DNA from 2 places in the Micromonospora sp. NPDC007220 genome. Region 1 is predicted to be linked to the other one. Evidence: predicted binding sites of a transcription regulator. Region 1 holds the regulator's gene; the other holds the start of a gene.
The links. The regulator HrcA, encoded in region 1, represses chaperone genes, less so after heat shock. The targets are predictions, from matches to a motif close to GGTTNGCACNCTCNNNNNGAGNGTGCNAACC.
Positions count from the first base shown of each region.

Region 2: the regulator HrcA is predicted to act here: its motif matches at 2,761-2,791, upstream of groES (co-chaperone GroES).

Region 1 is NZ_JBEYEU010000023.1:59,398-69,433, reverse strand. Features, by position in the region: gene ABZ573_RS26995 (hypothetical protein) at 1-966, opposite strand; gene ABZ573_RS26990 (ABC transporter ATP-binding protein) at 980-1,924, opposite strand; gene ABZ573_RS26985 (GntR family transcriptional regulator) at 1,954-2,343, opposite strand; gene ABZ573_RS26980 (16S rRNA (uracil(1498)-N(3))-methyltransferase) at 2,611-3,345, opposite strand; gene dnaJ (molecular chaperone DnaJ) at 3,393-4,538, opposite strand; gene hrcA (heat-inducible transcriptional repressor HrcA) at 4,612-5,634, opposite strand; gene ABZ573_RS26965 (DUF4870 domain-containing protein) at 5,879-6,577, shown strand; gene hemW (radical SAM family heme chaperone HemW) at 6,618-7,841, opposite strand; gene ABZ573_RS26955 (enoyl-CoA hydratase-related protein) at 7,861-8,664, shown strand; gene ABZ573_RS26950 (hypothetical protein) at 8,847-9,707, shown strand; gene ABZ573_RS26945 (phytanoyl-CoA dioxygenase family protein) at 9,930-10,036, shown strand, end outside.
Region 2 is NZ_JBEYEU010000004.1:140,649-150,684, forward strand. Features, by position in the region: gene ABZ573_RS11210 (substrate-binding domain-containing protein) at 1-715, opposite strand, end outside; gene ybaK (Cys-tRNA(Pro) deacylase) at 909-1,388, opposite strand; gene ABZ573_RS11220 (methyltransferase domain-containing protein) at 1,452-2,675, opposite strand; gene groES (co-chaperone GroES) at 2,925-3,239, shown strand; gene groL (chaperonin GroEL) at 3,310-4,956, shown strand; gene ABZ573_RS11235 (WhiB family transcriptional regulator) at 5,140-5,523, opposite strand; gene ABZ573_RS11240 (LuxR C-terminal-related transcriptional regulator) at 5,776-6,600, shown strand; gene ABZ573_RS11245 (DUF5319 domain-containing protein) at 6,744-7,154, opposite strand; gene guaB (IMP dehydrogenase) at 7,340-8,902, shown strand; gene ABZ573_RS11255 (GuaB3 family IMP dehydrogenase-related protein) at 8,932-10,036, shown strand, end outside.

The sequences.
Region 1 (10,036 bases):
TCAGTGCAGCCGGAGTGTCCGGCGGACCGTGACGACGAGCAGGACGACAGCGCCGCCGACCAGCAGGAGGGCCTGGAGCGACTGGAACAACCAGAATCGACTGGCTGGATGGACGTCGAAGGCCGCCTGGTATCCCTTGGCGAGCAGGCAGTCTTGTTCGGCGAGTTCGGCCCGGCTCGACGACGGGTCGACGCCGGCGGCGGGTGGGCACACGCTGGACAGCGCGCCGTCCGCCACCCGGCCGTCCGGGGCCACCCGCATCTCGGCGACGATGACGTCCCCGTTGGCGATGAGAGCGTCCCGGCTCACGCCGACCTGCCGGTCCGGCTTGGCGTAGAGGTCGTGACTGACGATGACCGCAGGGATGGCAACGGCGATCACCGCCACGGTGACCGCCATGGCCGGCACGGTGCGGCGCAGGATGGCGCTGGTGGCGGCGCCGACTGCGAATGCGAAGAGCCACCACGCGGCAGGCGCGAGGCCGACGATGTTGAACTTGCCGGGGTTGGTGAAGGAGGAGTCAGGGAAGGCACCCTCGAACACCGCGTTCCACCGACCGACCATCACCGCCAGGGCTGCCCCGGCGACCACGACGGCCACGCACAGCAGGCCAAGCTTGGCGAGGATCCAGCGTAGCGTCGTCACGGACTGGGTCCAGGCCATGCGGAACGTGCCGCGCTCCATCTCCCGAGCCACGAGGGGCGCACCCCAGAAGGCACCGATCAGTGCCGGTCCCACCAGGGGCAGGTAGCCGAAGACCTGGTAGACGGCGTGGTAACGGTCGAACATCCCGCGGTTGAAGTCGTGACACACCGGCGACGATCCCGGGCAACCGTCGGGAGCGTGGCCTGCCGCCCACGAGGTGGCTTCGAGGGCGGAGACCAGGAGTGTCCCGCCGAGCAGAATCAACGCCCCGAACGTGACCAGCAGCTGGGCGCGGTGCTGACGGTAGGTCAGCCAGACCATCTTGCTCTCCTTCTCAGTTCGCCCGGACGATGTTGGGGCGGGGCAGCGCTGCGGCGTCGGGGTCACGCAGGTAGGTCAGGACGAGGTCCTCGAGGGACAGGGGACGTTCGGTCCACCGCTGGTCCGCAACGGCACCGGCGCCGCGGACCAGCATCGTGGCCTGCCGGCCGGTGCTGCTACGGGCTACGACGGGCAACTGGGCGGCCACCGCCTCGGCGCTGTCCGCCGGACCGGTCAGCAGCCGGTGCTCGGAGAGCAGGTCGTCGATGTCCCCGCTGACCTGCACACGGCCGCCGTTGAGAACGACCAACCAGTCGCAGGTGCCCGCAAGGTCGGGCACCACGTGCGAGGAGAGCAGGACGGTCATGCCCGTCTCCGCCACGGCGGACATCAGGCTGCTCGTCACGTCGTGTCGGGCCAGGGGGTCCAGGTCGGCGAGCGGCTCGTCCAGCACCAGCAGGTCGGGCCGCTTGGCGATCGCCAGGGTGAGCGCCACCTGGGTCTGCTGGCCGCCGGAGAGCCTCGCCACCCGCCGGTCGAGCGGGATCCTCAACTCGTCGAGCCTGCCGCGGGCCAGGTCGTCGTCCCAGTTCGGATTCATCACCCGGCCGAACCGCATCATCTCCGCGACGGTGAAACCGTCGTAGAGAGGCTTCTCCTGGGCCAGGAACGCGATCCGGGACAGCGCGGCGCCGTCGCGTCCCACCGTCGTGCCGAAGACGCGGACCGACCCCCGAGTGGGTTGCAGCAATCCGACGATCATGTGGAGGAAGGTCGTCTTGCCCGCTCCGTTGGGGCCGACCAGCGCGGCGACCCGACCGGCCGGTACGGCCACCGAACACTCGCGCAGCGCCCAGGTACGGCGGTACTGCTTGCCGAGCCCGGTCGCCTCCAGCGCATTGCCCTCCCGTCGCGCATGGGCCGGATGCTCCTCCGGAGACCTGCCCAGTCCTGGCATGTTCACGACCACCGCATCCTCACTCGTCCTCACGCCGACCGCCGGAACGAATCCATCAACACCGACGCGAACAGCGCCTCCACGTCCTCCTGGTCCAGGCCGGCGCGGCGGGCCTGGCCGACCCAGGCGGACAGCTGGGCGGCGAGTCGGGCCTGCTCACCCGCGTCGGCGGTCCGCAGCGACCGACGGACGAACGTGCCCTGCCCCGGGCGGCCGATGGCGAGGCCCTCCCGCTCGAGCTCCCGGTATGCCTTGAGCACCGTGTTGGGGTTGATCGCCAACCGCGCCACCACCTCCTTGGCGGTGGGAAGCTTGTCGCCGGGTTGAAGAACCCCTAGCCGGAGCGCGTGTTTCACCTGGTGGACGAGCTGTAGATAGGTGGAGACCCCGGACCCACGATCCAGATGGAACTCGATCAACTCCGCCCCCTTTCACTATTTCAATAGTGAAAGGGTGAAGGCGTGAGGGGGCCCTGTCAAGCCACTCCGACGGATCGGCAGTGACTCGCCGCGATCACGCGGGCGTGACGCCGCCGCCGACCACCGGAATGCGCGACAGCCCTGGCACGATGGCGGTGCTGCGGCGCTGAGCCCCCGAGGCGTTCACGTCGCCGCCGCGAGCGGCCCGGCGCACGGGGATGAGCACAGCTCCGGAAGGAACCCGATGCGGCTGCGGCGTACCGACGGTCACCAGTGGCCGAGGCGGGTGGCCAGGACACTGAGGGCGGCCACCCCGGCGGTCGACGTACGCAGCACCGAGGGCCCCAGGCGCACCGGCCGGGCGCCGGCCTCGGCGAAGGCGGTCAGCTCGGCCGGGGCGATGCCGCCCTCCGGGCCGACGACCAGCACGATCTCACCGGCGGCGGGCAGCTCGACGGTGGTCAGCCGCTCCCGCGCCTCCTCGTGCAGGACGAACGTCGCGGCGGCGCCCGCGATCCGGCGGGCCACCGTCGCGGTGGACTCGTCGGGGGCGCCGGCCACCACGGGCAGCCACGACCGGCGGGCCTGCTTCGCCGCCTCGCGGGCCGTCGCCACCCACTTCTCCCGGGCCCGGGCGCCCCGGTCGCCGCGCCACTGCGCCACCGAGCGGGACGCCGCCCAGGGCACGATCTCGTCCACCCCGACCTCGGTCATCGCCTGCACGGCCAGCTCGCCCCGGTCGCCCTTGGCGATGCCCTGCACCACGACGAGCCGGGGGACGGCCGCGTCGACGTACCCCCGGGAGATGACGTCGAGTTCGAGGCTGCCCCGGCCGACGGCCGTGACCACCGCGGACGCGGTGCCGCCCCGGCCGTCGGCGAGCAGGAGTTCCTCGCCGACGCGCAGTCGTTGCACCGTGGCGGCGTGGTGCCCCTCGGGGCCGCCCAGGGTGAGCTGGTCGGCGGTGGGCAGCGACTCGACCAGGAACAGCGGCGCGGACACGACGATCAGGCTAGCCGCCCCGGCGGACGCCGGGGCGGTCAGGCCGCTCAGGCGTGGCCGTTGAAGGCGTCGCGCATCCGGGAGAAGAAGCCGCCCTGCTTGGTGAGCTCGGCGACCTCCTCGCCCCGGGTCTTGGCGAAGTCGCGCAGCATCTTCTCCTGGTCGGCGTCGAGCTTGGTGGGGGTGCGCACGTCGAGGTGGACGTAGAGGTCACCCCGGCCGGTGCCACGCAGGTGCGGCACACCCCGGGCGCGCAGCCGCAGCGTGCTGCCCGGCTGGGTGCCGGCCTTGACGTCGACCGTCTCCTCGCTGTCCAGCGTCTTGATGGTGAGCCGGGTGCCGAGGGCCGCCGCGGTCATCGGCACCGTGACGCGGCAGTGCAGGTCGTCGCCCTTGCGGGAGTAGACGTCGTGCGGCCGCTCGTGGATCTCCACGTAGAGGTCGCCGGCCGTGCCGCCGCCCGGGCCGACCTCACCCTGCTGGGCGAGGCGGATGCGCATGCCGTCCTCGACACCGGCCGGGATCTTGACGGTCAGCGAGCGGCGGGTGCGGACGCGGCCGTCGCCGGCGCAGGTCGGGCACGGGTGCGGGATGGTGGTGCCGTAGCCCTGGCAGACCGTGCACGGCCGGGCGGAGACCACCTGGCCGAGGAAGGTGCGCTGCACGGACTGCACCTCGCCCCGGCCGGCGCACGCCTCACAGGTGGCCAGGTGGGTGCCGGCCGCCGTGCCGGCGCCGGAGCAGGTGGTGCAGAGCACGGCGGTGTCGACGGTGATCGGCGCCTCGACGCCGAACGCGGTCTCGTGCAGGTCCAGCTCCAGCCGCAGGATGGCGTCGGCGCCGGGCCGGGTACGCGGTCGCGGACCCCGCGAACCGCCGGCCGCGCCGCCGAAGAACGCGTCCATGATGTCCTGGAAGCCGACGAACGGTCCGGCGCCGCCGGGGCCGCCCGGGCCACCCGCACCCCCGCCCCCGGGGGCGAGCGGGTCACCGCCCAGGTCGACGATCTGCCGTTTCCGGTCGTCCGAGAGGACCTCGTACGCGGCGTTGATGTCCTTGAACTTCTCCTGGGCCTCCGGATCCGGATTCACGTCCGGGTGGAACTGCCGCGCCAGCTTGCGGTAGGCGCGCTTGATCTCGTCGTCGGAGGCTTCCCGGCTCACGCCGAGAATGCCGTAGTAGTCCCTGGCCACTGCGTTCCGTGTCCTCATGTTCGTCTCGCGTTGCGCCGGTCGGCGGCCGGAGCCGGCCGTCGGCCCTGACTGGTCAGTTCTGGGCCAGCAGCTCGCCCACGTAGCGTGCCACGGCCCGCACCGTGGCGATGGTGCCGGGGTAGTCCATCCGGGTCGGCCCCAGCACGCCGAGGCCGCCGACGCTGGTCGCGCCCGGCCCGTAGCCGGTGCTGACCACCGAGGCGGCGCGCAGGTTGTCGATCTCGTTCTCGTCGCCGATCAGCACCCGCGTCGTGCTCGGCTCCGCCTCGCCGATGAGCTTGAGCATGACGACCTCCTCCTCCAGCGCCTCCAGGATGGGGCGCAGGGAGCCCTGGAAGTCGAGCAGGCCGCCGCGGGTGAGGTTGGCCGTCCCGGCCAGCGCGATCCGCTCCTCGTGCCGCTCGATCAGCGTCTCCAGCAGCACGGTGGAGAGGGTGGTCATGGCCGGGCGCAGGTGGGGCACCGACTCCTCGACGAGCGCCTGCACCAGCGGCGGGGTCTCCGACAGCCGGGTGCCGACCAGCTTCTCGTTGACCAGCCGGCGCAGGTCCATGACGTCGTCGGCGGGGATCGGCGCGGGCAGCTCGACCAGCCGCTGCTCGACCCGGCCGGTGTCGGCGATCATGACCAGCATCAGCCGGGTGGTGGAAATCGGCACCAGCTCCAGGTGACGCACCGAGGAACGGGCCAGGCTCGGGTACTGCACGACGGCGACCTGCCGGGTGAGTTGCGCCAGCAGCCGGACGGTGCGGTGCACCACGTCGTCGAGGTCGACGGCGCCGACCAGGAAACGCTCGATCGCCCGGCGCTCGGCCGGACTGAGCGGCTTCACCCGGGACAGCCGGTCCACGAAGAGCCGGTAGCCCCGGTCGGTGGGCACCCGGCCGGCACTGGTGTGCGGCTGGCGGATGTAGCCCTCCTCCTCCAGCACGGCCATGTCGTTGCGGACGGTCGCCGGTGAGACCCCCAGCTGGTGCCGCTCGACAAGCGCCTTGCTGCCGACGGGCTCCTGCGTGGCGACGTAGTCCTCGACGATCGCGCGCAGCACGGCGAGCTTGCGGTCGTCGAGACCCATCCTCCCCACCTCCTGTCGCACGTCGGCCCCGGCACTCGGGGGGCCGGGGCGGGCTGCTGGCACTCGACTGTAGCGAGTGCCAGTCTACGTCGGCGGGGCCGCCCGCGCGATGATCGACCTGGGGTGATCAGTCCGATCGGCGACCGCGCGGGCCCACCCGACGCCCCCGTGGGGCCGGTGTTCCGGGCGTCCCGGCCGGTGTCGCGCTGGTGCCGCCTTGCCGGCTGCCCCTACCGTGACCTTCATGACTGAACCACCTCGCCCTCCCGGAGCGGGGGACCCCGGCTTCCCGCCGGACCCGACCGCCCCGTCGGGGGTTCCCGGCCCCGCCGGCTCCGGCGACCCCACCGCACCACTGTCCGGGGCACCGGGCCCGGGCAGCCATCCTCCACCCGGTGGCTATCCGCCGCCCACCGGTGACCAGCCGCCGTCGGGCGGCTACCCTCCGCCCGGCGACTACCCACCGCCCGGTGGCTACGGACCGCCCGGCGACTACCCGCCGCCCGGCGGCTACGGACCGCCCGGCGGCTACGGAGCGCCGGGGGCCGGCTATCCGACCGGTGGCGGCTACGGACCACCGACGGGCGGCTACGCCAGCAACGAGGACAAGAACTGGGCCCTGATCGCCCATTTCGGCGGCGCGGCCGGCGTGATCGTCGGCGGCGGCATGCTCGGCTGGCTGGCGCCGCTCATCGCGCTGATGGTCCGGGGGCAGCAGTCGCCGACCGCCCGGGCGCACGCCGCCGCGGCGCTGAACTTCCAGCTCACCTGGACGATCGTCGGGGTGCTGAGCTGGGTGGTCACGCTGATCACCTGCGGGGTGCTGTTCTTCGTCCCCATGCTCGTCTGGCTGGTGCCGCTGATCTTCGGCATCATCGGCGGGCTCAAGGCCAACGAGGGCGTGCTCTACCGCTACCCGTTGACCTACACCTTCACCAAGTGACCCGGGTCGGCCGCTCCCCCGGCCGGCCCAGGCACGCGGTTCAGGGCAGCAGGTCGCGGACGACCGCGTCGGCGAGCAGCCGGCCCCGCAGGGTCAGCACGGCCCGGCCGGCCGCGTGCTCGTCGGCGGCCAGCAGCCCGTCGGCGAGGGCCCGTGCGGCACCGGCCCGACCGGCGTCGTCGAGGGCGTCCAGGGGCAGCCCGGAGGCGAGGCGCAGTCGGAGCATGACGTCCTCCATGTGCGCCTCGTCGGCCGTGAGCACCTCGCGGGCCAGGCCGGGCGACTCGCCGCCGGCGAGCCGCTTCGCGTACGTCGTGGGGTGCTTGACGTTCCACCAGCGCACGCCGCTGACGTGGCTGTGCGCCCCCGGGCCGAGGCCCCACCAGTCGGCGCCGGTCCAGTAGAGCAGGTTGTGCCGGCACCGGGCCGCCTCGTCGCGGGCCCAGTTCGACACCTCGTACCAGGAGAGGCCGGCCGCACCGAGGGCGGCCTCCGCGGCGAGGTAGCGGTCCGCGGCGACGTCGTCGGAGGGGTACGGCAGCTCGCCGCGCCGCATCCGGGCGGCCAGCCGCGTGCCGTCCTCCACGATCAGGGCGTACGCGCTGACGTGGTCCACCCCAGCGGCGACGACCTGGTCGAGGGAGGCGGCGAAGTCCGCCTCGGTCTCCCCCGGCGTGCCGTAGATCAGGTCCAGGTTGACGTGGTCGAACCCGGCGTCGCGGGCCTCGCGGGCGGCGGCGACGGCCCGGCCGGCGCTGTGCGTGCGGTCGAGGATCGCCAGCACCCCCGGCGCGGCGGACTGCATGCCCAGCGAGATCCGGGTGTAGCCGGCGGCCCGCAGCGCCTTCAGCGACTCGGGCGTGACCGATTCCGGATTGGCCTCGGTGGTCACCTCGGCGCCGGGCGCGAGCCCCCAGGTGCGGTCGATGCCGTCGAGGATCCGCGCCAGGTCGTCGGCGGGGAGCAGGGTCGGGGTGCCGCCGCCGACGAAGACCGTGTCCACCCGGGGCGGGGGCGCGTCGCCCAGCACCCGGCGGGCGAGCGCCAGCTCGGCCAGCACGGTGTCGGCGTAGTCCTCCCGGCCCGCCCCGCCGCCCAGTTCGGCGGCCGTGTACGTGTTGAAGTCGCAGTAGCCGCAGCGGCTGGCGCAGAACGGCACGTGCACGTACACGCCGAAGCCGCGCGCGCCGACGGCTCGGGTGGCGGTGGCGGGCAGCGAGCCGTCGACGGGGACGGTTTCGCCTTCTGGAAGGACGCCGGGCATGGCCACTAGTGTGCCCGGCATGACCTCTCCAGACGTGCTCGTGCGGGTCGCCACGGCCCGTGGGGTGACCACCCTCACCCTGGACAGCCCGCACAATCGCAACGCGCTCTCCACGCCGCTGATGACCCAGCTGCTGGCCGGCCTCGCCGAGGCGGTCGCCGACGACGCCGTACGCGTGGTCGTGCTCGACCACGCGGGCCCGGTCTTCTGTTCCGGCGCCGACCTGAAGGAGACGGCCGCCGCGTACGCCAGCGGGAGCGTGCCGGCCGGGATGCTCGGCGACGTGCTCGCGGCGGTCTGGGAGTGCCCGAAGCCGGTGGTGGCGAAGGTGGCCGGCCCGGCCCGGGCGGGCGGCCTCGGTCTCATCGCGGCGGCCGACCTGGCGGTGTGCGCGCGGGAGGCGACGTTCGCCTTCACCGAGGTGCGGATCGGCGTGGTGCCGGCGGTCATCTCCGCGACCGTGCTGCCCCGCCTGCATCCCCGCGCGGCGGCCGAGCTCTACCTGACCGGCGACACCTTCGACGGCCGGCGGGCGGCCGAGATCGGCCTGGTCACCGCCGCCGTGCCGGCGGACGGACTGGACGCGGCGGTTGCGGGGTACTGCGACTCTCTGGTGCGGGGGGCACCGGGCGCGCTGGCCGGGGCGAAGCAGCTGTTGCGCCGGCCGCCCGCCACGGACCTGCGGGCGGAGATCGCCGACCTGTCCACCCTCTCGACCGGGTACTTCCTGTCGGAGGAGGGACGCGAGGGCGTCCTGGCGTTCCGGGAGAAGCGGCCGGCGCGCTGGGTGCCCGCCGACGGCGACGCGGGCGCCGACCGGTAACACCGGGTGGCGTCGGGCGGGGTGTGGCCGCGCGGTGAGCGGGGACTGCGGGTTGCGTCCCGGCGGCCCGCCGGGCGTCCGCCCCGGCGGTCGGTGCCACGCCCCGGCGCTTTTGGAGAACCGGTCGGACGACCCGGAAGGCACCACGAGGGACGTACGCTTGTCGGACTGTCGATCAGGGGGTGTGGGTGCGTACTCGGGCAGTCGTGGCGGGCGGTGTCGTCCTCGTCGTCCTCGTCGCGGTCGGGATCTGGATCGTCATCCGGCAGATGGGCGGGCAGCTGCGCCTTCCCCTGGCCAGCCGGACCTGCACGGTGCAGGCGGACGGCCGGGTGGCGCTGGACCCCGACCAGATGGCCAACGCGGCGACGATCGCGGCCATCGGCATCCAGCGGAAGATGCCCGAGCGGGCCGTCGTCGTGGCGCTGGCCACCGCCTACCAGGAATCCGGCCTGCGCAACCTCGCGGGCGGCGACCGCGACTCGGTCGGGCTGTTCCAGCAGCGCCCCAGCCAGGGGTGGGGCACCCCGGAGCAGATCCGCGACCCCCGCTACGCGGCCAGGAAGTTCTACGCCGGGCTGAAGAAGGTGCGCGGCTGGGAGCAGATGCGGGTCACCGACGCGGCGCAGAAGGTGCAGCGCTCGGCCTTCCCGGAGGCGTACGAGAAGTGGGCCGACGAGTCCGAGGTGCTGACCCGGGCCCTGGTCGGGCACGCCACCGGCGCGGTCGCCTGCACGGTGGGCCGCGACCCGGCGATGCGCGGCGAGGCCGCGGCGACCGCGCTGACCCGCGGCCTGTCGTTGGACTGGGGCCTGGCCGGCGCGACCACCGCGGCGGACCTGACGGGCCTGACGGTCCCGGCCGCCGACGAGCTGCGGGGCTGGCGGTACGCGCACTGGCTGGTCTCGCACGCCCAGGACCACGGCGTGAAGCGGGTGCGCTTCGGCGACCTGGAGTGGACGGCCCGCGACGGCACCTGGAACCGGACCGACGACACGCCGGCCACCGGGCGGGTCGTCGCGGAGGTCTTCGCCGAGGCGTAGTGGCCCCCGATCTCCTTACCGGCAGTCACCGCATAAACCGGCATTACCGGCGATAACTCTCGCCACGCCACCCGGCTCTGACAGATCGTCACCGCGCCGCTCCCCACAGTCCGGACAACGGTCGCATATCGTGCTGGGCAGTACCCCGCCCCGAAACCAGCGGGTTACGATCGGCGGCCTGTGCCAGCAATGGTTTCGCCTCATGGGGAGGGGTACGTCGAAGTGTTCGACTACGGCGACCGGACCGGTTACGAACCGATCAGTGACACCGACCGCAAGGAGTTCCACGAGCAGGGCTTCCTCCTGCTGCGCAACGTCCTGACGGAGGA
Region 2 (10,036 bases), on a different contig from region 1:
CGTTGGCGGCGAGCACGCCGTCGATCTTGCCCCGCTGCTGGGTCAGCATCTGCTCGAAGATCGTGGCCGCCTGGGTGTTGTCCCACTCCGGCACGTTCTGGTCCGGGCCCTTGGTGTACTCCTTCGAGTCGAACTTCGGCTTGAGCACCGAGTCGTACCCGTTCTTGAACAGGGTGGCGTTGTTGTCGGTGGGGGAGCCGTTGAGGTACGCCACCACCGGGTTCTTGGCGCCCTTGTCGGTCAGGCACTTGCTCAGGCCCTCGCCCTGGAGCTTGCCGACGACCTCGTTGTCGAAGCTGACGTAGTAGGTGGCCGAGCCGCCCAGCGTGAGCCGGTCGTAGTCGATGGTCGCCACGCCCTGGGACTTCGCCTTGTCGAGGACGGCCTTGCCGGTGCCGGAGTCCAGGTTGACGATCATCAGGGCGGTCACGCCGTTGGTGATCATCTGGTCGGCGATGGTCTGGAACGCCGTCTTGTCGCCCTGGGCGTTCTGGATGTCGAAGTCGACGCCGGCCGCCTGGAACGCCTCCGTCAGGAACTTTCGGTCCGCGCCCTCCCAGCGGGCGGAGGACTTGCTGTCCGGAAGGATCACGCCGATCTTCGGCTTCTTCTCGGTGGAGCCGCCGGCATCGGAACCGGAGTCGTCGCCGCAGGCGGTCAGGCCGCCGGCGGCCAGCAGGCCCACGGCGGCGAAGGTGAGGAAGCCCTTGCGCATCAGCAGGGTCCTTTCGGGGGTGGGGGATGATGTTGGTTTGTTGTGTCCGGCAACGTATTCCGGTTCGCGCCGTGGGCACAAGAGCGCCGAGGTGGCGAGTTTGTTGTCGGCAGTAACAATTCAGCAACGTCCCTGACACCCGGCCGTCGTCCACCGGGGAGCGCTCTCTCGTGGCTGACGGGAGCGGCGCAGCTCAGCGGGCCGACAGCGGGGCCGTGACCGCCCCGGTGAGGGCGACGAGATCCTGCGGGGCGAGCTGGAGCTGAAGCCCGCGCCGGCCCGCCGAGACGTAGACGGTGGGATGGTCGAGCGCCGACGAGTCGAGCACCGTGGGCAGTCGCCGGCGCTGGCCGAGCGGGCTGATCCCGCCGCGCACGTAGCCGGTGGCCCGTTCGGCGACCGCCCGGTCGGCCATGGCGGCCCGCTTGCCGCCGACCGCCGCCGCGAGCGCCTTGAGGTCCAGCTCGCCGGTGACCGGCACGACCGCCACCGTCAGCGCGCCGTCGACCTCGGCGACCAGCGACTTGAAGACCCGCTCCGGCGGCACCCCCAGGGCCGCCGCGACCAGCGCGCCGTAGTGGGGCGCGTCCGGGGAGACGTCGTAGGGATGGGTGCTGTGGGCGATCTTCCGCTTCGTCAGCAGCGCGGTCGCCGGAGTGCCCTGTCCCGCCATGACGGTCAAGCTAACCCGGCCCCGTACGACCCGCGAGCCGAAAAGGCCGGACGCCCTCGCGCGCTACCCGACCGGCCGGCAGACCAGCACCGTCGGCGCCCCGGCGACCCGGGTCAGCACCAGGCTGGCCGCCTCGCCCCCGGTCAGCCGCAGGTCCCGGCGGAGCTTCTCCGGCTCCAGGGCGGACCCGCGCTTGAGGATCTCCACCCGCCCGACCCGGCGCTCCCGCAGCAGCGCCCGCAGCCGCTTGAGCGAGAACGGCAGCACGTCGGTGACCTCCAGGCAGCGGGCGAACGGCGTCGGCGTCGGCGCGTCCGCGTAGAGGTAGGCGATGCTCGGGTCGGCCAGCGTCGCGCCCAGCGTCTCGGCCAGCTCCGCGACCAGGTGCGCGCGGACCACCGCCGGGTCGGGGTCGTACAGGAAGCGGCGCGCCGGGCCGACCGGTGCTTCGGCGTCCCCGGAGCCCGTCAACTGCCAGCAGGGGACCCTTCCGCTGCCGGAGGCGTCGACAGGGGGCCCTTCCTTGCCGTGCAGCCGGGTGGCGCGGCGGGGGACCTGCGCCAGCTCGCCGCACCACAGGGCCGCCTCGACCAGGTCGCCGTCGACGCTCACCCACTCCGCCTCGGCGCCCGCCGGGACCAGCGCGTGGTCGATGCCGGGCGCCACCTTCACGACGGTGTGCGGCACCCGCTCCGCCAGCCCGACGACGAAGTCCCAGGGCGGCGAGTAGGCGTTCGGGTCGAAGATCCGCCGCCCGGTGCCCGCCTTCCGGCGCGCCGGGTCGCAGAACACCCCGTCGACCCGGTCCACGCCGAACGCCGTGGCGTCGCCACACTCCACCGTGAACAGCTCGGCCAGCCCGACAGCCTCGGCGTTCGCGGCGGCCATCGCGGCGGTCAGCGGGTCGGCCTCCACGCCGTACACCCGGATGCCGGCGCGGGCGGCGGCGAGCGCGTCCGCGCCGAGGCCGCAGCCGAGGTCGGCGAGGACGCGCACCCCGGCGGCCCGCAGCCGCTCGGCCCGCCGTGCCGCGACGACGCCCCGCGTGGCCTGCTCCAGCCCGGCCCGGGTGAGGAACATCCCGGCCGCCGCCGGCCCGAACTTGCCGACTGCCCGGCGGCGCAGCTCGGCCTGGGTGAGGGCGGCCGACGCCAGGTCGGCCGGCAGTCCCGTCGAGCGGAGCGCGGCCGCCGCGGTCAGCGGATCGCCGCCGGCCACCCGCGCGGCGGCGGCGAGCGCGGCCGACCCCTCGGGCGTACGCAGGGCGGCGAATTGGTCGAGATCCACCCGGTCATTGTGGTCGGCGGACCCGACGCGCCGGCCGGCGGGTTGGCACTCTCCTTGACGGAGTGCTAGCCGAGGAATAACCTGCGATTAGCACTCTCACCCCGAGGGTGCCAGCTTCCGGGCCCCATGGTCCGGCTGCTGAACGCCAGGCGGACCGGCACCCGCGACGACGGCCCCGCCCGGTGGCATGTGGCAGATTGACGCTGGTCGGCATGCCGGCCGGTAACGAAACCAAGTACCCGGGAGGGTATGCCCGTGACTACCGCGACCAAGGTTGCGATCAAGCCGCTCGAGGACCGCATCGTGGTCCAGGCGAACGAGGCCGAGACCACCACCGCCTCCGGCATCGTGATTCCCGACACCGCCAAGGAGAAGCCGCAGGAGGGCACCGTCCTCGCTGTCGGCCCGGGCCGGATCGACGACAAGGGCAACCGCGTGCCGGTCGACGTGAAGGTCGGCGACACCGTCCTCTACTCGAAGTACGGCGGCACCGAGGTCAAGTACGCCGGCGAGGAGTACCTGGTGCTCTCCGCCCGCGACGTCCTCGCGGTCATCGAGAAGTAAGCAACCGATCAGTGTCGTCGCCCCGGTCCGGCTCGCCGGGCCGGGGCGACGTCGCTTCGAAGGGACATTCATGGCGAAGATCCTGAGCTTCTCGGACGACGCCCGGCACCTGCTCGAGCACGGTGTCAACGCCCTCGCGGACGCGGTCAAGGTCACCCTCGGCCCGCGCGGGCGCAACGTCGTCCTGGACAAGAAGTTCGGTGTGCCCACGATCACCAACGACGGCGTGACCATCGCCAAGGAGATCGAGCTCACCAACCCCTACGAGAACCTCGGTGCGCAGCTGGTCAAGGAGGTGGCGACCAAGACCAACGACGTCGCCGGCGACGGGACCACCACCGCCACCGTGCTGGCCCAGGCGATGGTCCGCGAGGGCCTGCGCAACGTCACGGCCGGCGCCAACCCGGCCGGCCTCAAGCGGGGCATCGACGCGGCGGCTGCCAAGGTCTCCGAGGCGCTGCTCGGCCGCGCGGTCGAGGTCGCCGACAAGAAGTCGATCGCGCACGTCGCGACGATCTCCGCGCAGGACGCCACGATCGGCGAGCTGATCGCCGAGGCGATGGAGAGGGTCGGCCGCGACGGTGTCATCACCGTCGAGGAGGGCTCCGCCCTGCACACCGAGCTGGACGTGACCGAGGGTCTCCAGTTCGACAAGGGCTTCATCTCGCCCAACTTCGTCACCGACATGGAGTCGCAGGAGTCGGTCCTGGAGGACCCGTACATCCTGATCACGACCCAGAAGATCTCGGCGATCGAGGAGCTGCTGCCGCTGCTGGAGAAGGTCCTCCAGAACAGCAAGCCGCTGCTGATCATCGCCGAGGACGTCGACGGCCAGGCGCTGTCGACGCTGGTGGTCAACTCGATCCGCAAGACCCTCAAGGTCTGCGCGGTCAAGGCCCCCGGCTTCGGTGACCGGCGCAAGGCGATGCTCCAGGACATGGCGATCCTCACCGGCGCCGAGCTGGTCGCGCCCGAGCTGGGCTACAAGCTCGACCAGGTGGGCCTGGAGGTGCTCGGCACCGCCCGGCGCGTGGTGGTCGACAAGGAGAACACGACGGTCGTCGACGGCGGCGGCAAGTCGAGCGAGGTCGCCGACCGGGTCGCGCAGATCCGCAAGGAGATCGAGGCCTCGGACTCCGACTGGGACCGGGAGAAGCTCGCCGAGCGGCTGGCCAAGCTGTCCGGCGGCATCGCGGTCATCAAGGTCGGCGCCGCGACCGAGGTCGAGATGAAGGAGCGCAAGCACCGCATCGAGGACGCGATCGCCGCCACCAAGGCCGCGGTCGAGGAAGGCACCGTCCCCGGCGGCGGCGCCGCCCTGGTGCAGATCCTGCCGGCGCTCGACGACGACCTCGGCTTCACCGGGGACGAGAAGGTCGGCGTCTCGATCGTGCGCAAGTCGCTGGTCGAGCCGCTGCGCTGGATCGCCCAGAACGCCGGCCACGACGGCTACGTCGTGGTGCAGAAGGTCGCCGGCAAGGAGTGGGGCCACGGCCTCGACGCCGCCACCGGCGAGTACGTCGACCTGGCGAAGTCCGGCATCGTCGACCCGGTGAAGGTGACCCGCAACGCGGTCACCAACGCGGCGTCGATCGCCGGCCTGCTGCTCACCACGGAGAGCCTCGTGGTGGAGAAGCCGGAGAAGGCCGAGCCGGCCGCCGCCGGTGGGCACGGCCACAGCCACGGCCACGGCCACCAGCACGGCCCGGGCTTCTGACCCTCGCCGTACGCCCAGTCGGGGCGCACCGTCCCTGTGGCGGTGCGCCCCGATGCCTTTCGGCGGGCCGGGGGCGTGACCGTCGGCCGGCCGGTGCCTCGTGAACCCGGGCGGGAACGCCGCGACGCCGCGTCCCCGGGCGGGGACGCGGCGTCGGTGTGGTCTATCGCGGAGGTTGCCGGCTCAGGCGATCTTGCGCTGGGCGGGGACGGTCGACCGGTGCGGCTGGCCCAGGCGGGCCTCCAGCCGGGCCACGTCGACCCGGCTCTGCCGGCGGTCGGCCAGGTCCTCCCAGCCGACGGCGAGCAGCCGCAGCCGCTCCGACTCGCTGAAGCCGCCCCAGACGCCGTACGGCTCGCGCACGGCGAGGGCGTGGGCGGCGCACTCGGCCCGCACCGGGCAGGCGCGGCAGACGGCCTTCGCGCCGGACTCCCGGCGCAGGCGGGACGAGCCACGCTCGCCGTCCGGGTGGAAGAACTGCGCGCTGTCCCGGCCCCGGCAGGCACCGAGCCGCTGCCAGTCCCAGAGGTCGACGATGGGTCCGGGCAGTCTGCGTACGTTCGACATCAGCACCCCTCCTCCCGCGCGGCACCGCGCAGATCCTGGTGAATCGGCGTCCGGGCGACGGTCCGCGCAGGCGCGCCGTTTCCGGCCTGGGACCTCCGTACCCGGGCCGTTGCCGGCTCACACACCTGTGATCGAAAACTTCCGGCAACTAGCGGCATATGCCCCACTTGTCGGAAAAGTTCGGAGGATTGCCCGAACCCCCTCGCGACCCGACCCGGTCATGGTCTGCTTCTGGACGGAGAGGAGACCACTGTGCGTACGGTTCTCGTGTGCGTTCGGACACCGCTCGCGGCGCAGCATCTGGCGTCCGCGGCGGCACGGCTCGGGCTGTCCGCCGTGGTGCGGACGGCCGTCTCCGATCCCGAGGTGATGTTGCGGCTGGCCGAGCGCCCGGCCGACGTGGTGCTCGCGGACACGGCCCTCACCCGGCCGGACAGCGCGGGCTTCGTCCGGCGGGTGCTCGCCCGCGCGCCGCAGGCCTCCGTGCTGCTGCTCGGCACGGAGGAGTCGGAGGCCGCCGCGGCCACCATCAGCGCGGGTGCCCGGGGCCTCATCCAGGGCGTCGACCAGGACCTGACCAGCGCGGTGGCCAAGGCCCTGCTGCTGCTCTCCTCGCCCGGCCGGGCAGCCCGACGCCCGGCCACCGACCCGGCCCGGGACACCGCGGCGGTCGGCGGTCCCGCCCGTAACAGCCCGGCCGGCCGGCCGCCGGCCGAACCGGGACCCGGCTGGCAGGCGACGGCCCCCGACGGCCCGGGCGGCACCCCGACGGTGGTGCCGTCGCAGCGCGGCGACGACCCGGCCGAGCCCGCCGACGAGCCGGCCGAGGCCACGCCCTCCGGTCGGCGGTCCGGGCCCGGCCCGCGCGGCGGCCGGTCCCAGGTCGGGCTCACCGAACGCGAACTCCAGGTGCTGCTGGGCATGGCGGAGGGCAAGAGCAACGCCGAGATCGGCCGGGAGTTGTTCGTCTCGGAGGACACCGTGAAGACCCACGCCCGGCGGCTGTTCCGCAAGCTCGGCGCGCGGGACCGCGCGCACGCGGTGGCGGCCGGCTTCCGCGCCGGCCTGGTGGCCTGAGGCCTGAACCGCACCCCCGGCCGCACGGCCGCCCGGAAGGCCTCGGAGCGGGAGCCGGGGGGCCTCGGGGCGTGGAGCCGGGGGCCTCGGGGCGTGGAGCCGGGCGGACGGCCCGGGCCCTGCCGGTGCGGCCCCGGCCCGCCTCAGCGTTCGGCGTCGGGTTCCTCGTCGGCGCCCTCGGTCAGGGTGTCGTGCACCCCGTCGGCGTAGCCACGGGCGTAGTCCCAGGTGACGTAGTGGTCCGGGTCGGGGTCGTAGGCCGGCTCGTGCACCCGGGGACGCCCCGAGCTGAGCAGGTGGCGCAGGTTGCCCCGCAGCAGGTCCCAGTCGAAGTAGTGCGGCTCCCGGCAGTCCTCGCACTCGATGACCAGCCCGCGCACCCCGATCGGCGCCAGCAGCGCCTGGTAGATCTCCAGGTCGGCGAGATCCTCCAGCACGTCCTGACGCTCGACGTCGGTCAGCGGGTCGAGCGGGGCGTCGTCGCCCGGATCGTGCAGGCCGGCGGCCGGATCTGCCGGGTCGCCGTTGAAGGGGTCGATGGGCTCGTCGTGCACCCCCTCACCGTAGACCCAACGCCAGGGCCGCGTCCGCCCCCGCCACCGGTGACCTGGGCTGCCACCGCCCGGGGACGGCCCGTGCCGGTGGGTACGATGGGACGACGCGCCCGTCACCCGGCGTGTGCCGGTGCCCGCCCGCGCCACCTCGCTGAAGCCCGTCCGAGCAGCTCAGGGGAGCAATCGTGGAATTTTCGCCCAGCACCGATCTACCGGCCGGCGCCGACAACGGCGAGCTGGGCGGCCACCTGCCGGAGCTGCCCGCCGGCTCCGCCCGGGTGGTCCCACTCGGGTTGACCTTCGACGACGTGCTGCTCCAGCCGGGCGAGTCGGACGTGGTGCCCAGCCGGGTCAACACGGTGACGAAGCTGACCCGCAACATCAGCCTGAGCATCCCGCTGCTGTCCAGCGCGATGGACACGGTGACCGAGGCCCGGATGGCGATCGCCATGGCCCGCCAGGGCGGTATCGGCGTGCTGCACCGCAACCTCTCCCTGGAGGACCAGGCGCTCCAGGTCGACCTGGTGAAGCGCTCCGAGTCCGGCATGATCACCAACCCGGTGACCGCCAGCCCCGACGACACCCTGCGCGACGTGGACGCCCTCTGCGGGCGCTACCGCATCTCCGGGGTGCCCGTCGTGGACGGCGAGGGCCAGCTCGTCGGCATCGTCACCAACCGCGACATGCGGTTCGTCTCCGACCCGGCCACCCCGGTCCACCAGATCATGACCCGCACCCCGCTGGTCACCGCCCCCGTCGGGGTGCGCAAGGAGGACGCGCTCGACCTGCTGCGCCAGCACAAGGTCGAGAAGCTGCCGATCGTCGACGACTCGGGCCGGCTGCGCGGCCTGATCACGGTCAAGGACTTCACCAAGAGCGAGCAGTACCCGAACGCCACCAAGGACGACGCCGGCCGGCTGCGGGTCGCCGCCGCCGTCGGGGTGGGCGACGACGCCTACAAGCGGGCGCGGGCGCTGGTGGACGCGGGCGTCGACGTGCTGATCGTGGACACCGCGCACGGCCACCAGCGGGCGGTGCTGGAGATGGTCGCCCAGCTCAAGAAGGACGTCACCATCGACATCGTCGGCGGCAACGTCGCCACCTACGCCGGCGCCCGGGCGCTGGTCGAGGCGGGCGCCGACGGCGTGAAGGTCGGCGTCGGGCCGGGCGCGATCTGCACCACCCGGATCGTCGCCGGGGTGGGCGTACCGCAGATCACCGCGATCATGGAGGCCGCGCGCGCCGCGCGGCCGGCCGGCGTCCCGGTCATCGGCGACGGCGGCATCCAATACTCGGGCGACATCGCCAAGGCGCTCGTCGCGGGCGCCGACACGGTGATGCTCGGCAGCCTGCTGGCCGGCTGCGAGGAGAGCCCCGGCGAGCTGATCTTCATCAACGGCAAGCAGTACAAGGCATACCGGGGCATGGGCTCGCTCGGCGCGATGCAGTCCCGGGGCCAGGCCAAGTCCTACTCCAAGGACCGCTACTTCCAGCAGGACGTGCTCGCCGAGGACAAGCTGGTCCCCGAGGGCGTGGAGGGCCAGGTGCCCTACCGTGGCCCGCTGTCCGCGGTCGCCCACCAGCTCACCGGTGGGCTGCGCGCGGCGATGGGGTACGTCGGCGCGGAGAGCATCCCCGAGCTGCACCGCCGCGGTCAGCTCATCCGGATCACCGCGGCGGGGCTCAAGGAGAGCCACCCGCACGACATCCAGATGACGGTCGAGGCGCCCAACTACCACTCCCGCTGACCATCCCCCTGCGACAACTGGAGTCCCCCATGCGTGACGTGGTCGAGATCGGGCTGGGCAAGACCGCGCAGCGCGGCTACCACCTGGACGACATCGCCATCGTGCCGAGCCGCCGGACCCGGGACGTCGACGACGTCTCCACCGCCTGGCAGCTCGACGCGTACCAGTTCGGCATCCCCTGCGTCGGGCACCCGTCGGACGCGACGATGAGCCCGGCCTCCGCCGTCCGGCTCGGCCAGCTCGGCGGCCTCGGCGTGCTCAACGTCGAGGGCCTGTGGACCCGCTACGAGAACCCGACCAAGGTCCTGGAGGAGCTGTCCGGGCTCGACGAGGACGCCCGCACCACGAAGCGGCTCCAGGAGGTCTACGCGGAGCCGATCCGCCCCGACCTGATCGCCGAGCGGGTCCGCGAGCTGCGCGCCGGTGGCGGCACGGTGGCGGTGCGGGTCTCCCCGCAGCACACCCTGGCGCTGGCCCCGGTGATCCTCGACGCCGGCGTCGACATCCTCGTCATCCAGGGCACCATCGTCTCCGCCGAGCACGTCTCGACCACCGACGAGCCGCTCAACCTCAAGGAGTTCATCGCCGACCTGGACCTCCCGGTCGTCGTCGGCGGCTGCACCGACTACAAGACCGCGCTGCACCTGATGCGTACGGGCGCGGCCGGCGTCATCGTCGGCATCGGCGGCGACGAGTGGTCCACCACCGAGTCGGTGCTGGGCATCCGGGTACCGATGGCGACCGCGATCGCCGACGCGGCGGCGGCCCGCCGGGACTACCTCGACGAGACCGGCGGCCGGTACGTGCACCTGATCGCCGACGGCGACATCGAGACCTCGGGCGACATCGCCAAGGCGCTCGGCTGCGGCGCCGACGCGGTGATGCTCGGCGAGCCGCTGTCGCTCTGCGCCGAGGCGCCGGCCGGTGGCGCCTGGTGGCACTCCGCCGCCAGCCACCCGTCGCTGCCCCGGGGCGCCTTCGAGACCGCCGGCGACCCGCTCGGCTCGATGGAGCAGCTGCTCTTCGGCCCGGCCGACGAGCCGGACGGCCAGCTCAACCTCTTCGGTGGCCTGCGCCGCGCGATGGCCAAGTGCGGCTACCGCGACCTGAAGGAGTTCCAGAAGGTCGGCCTGG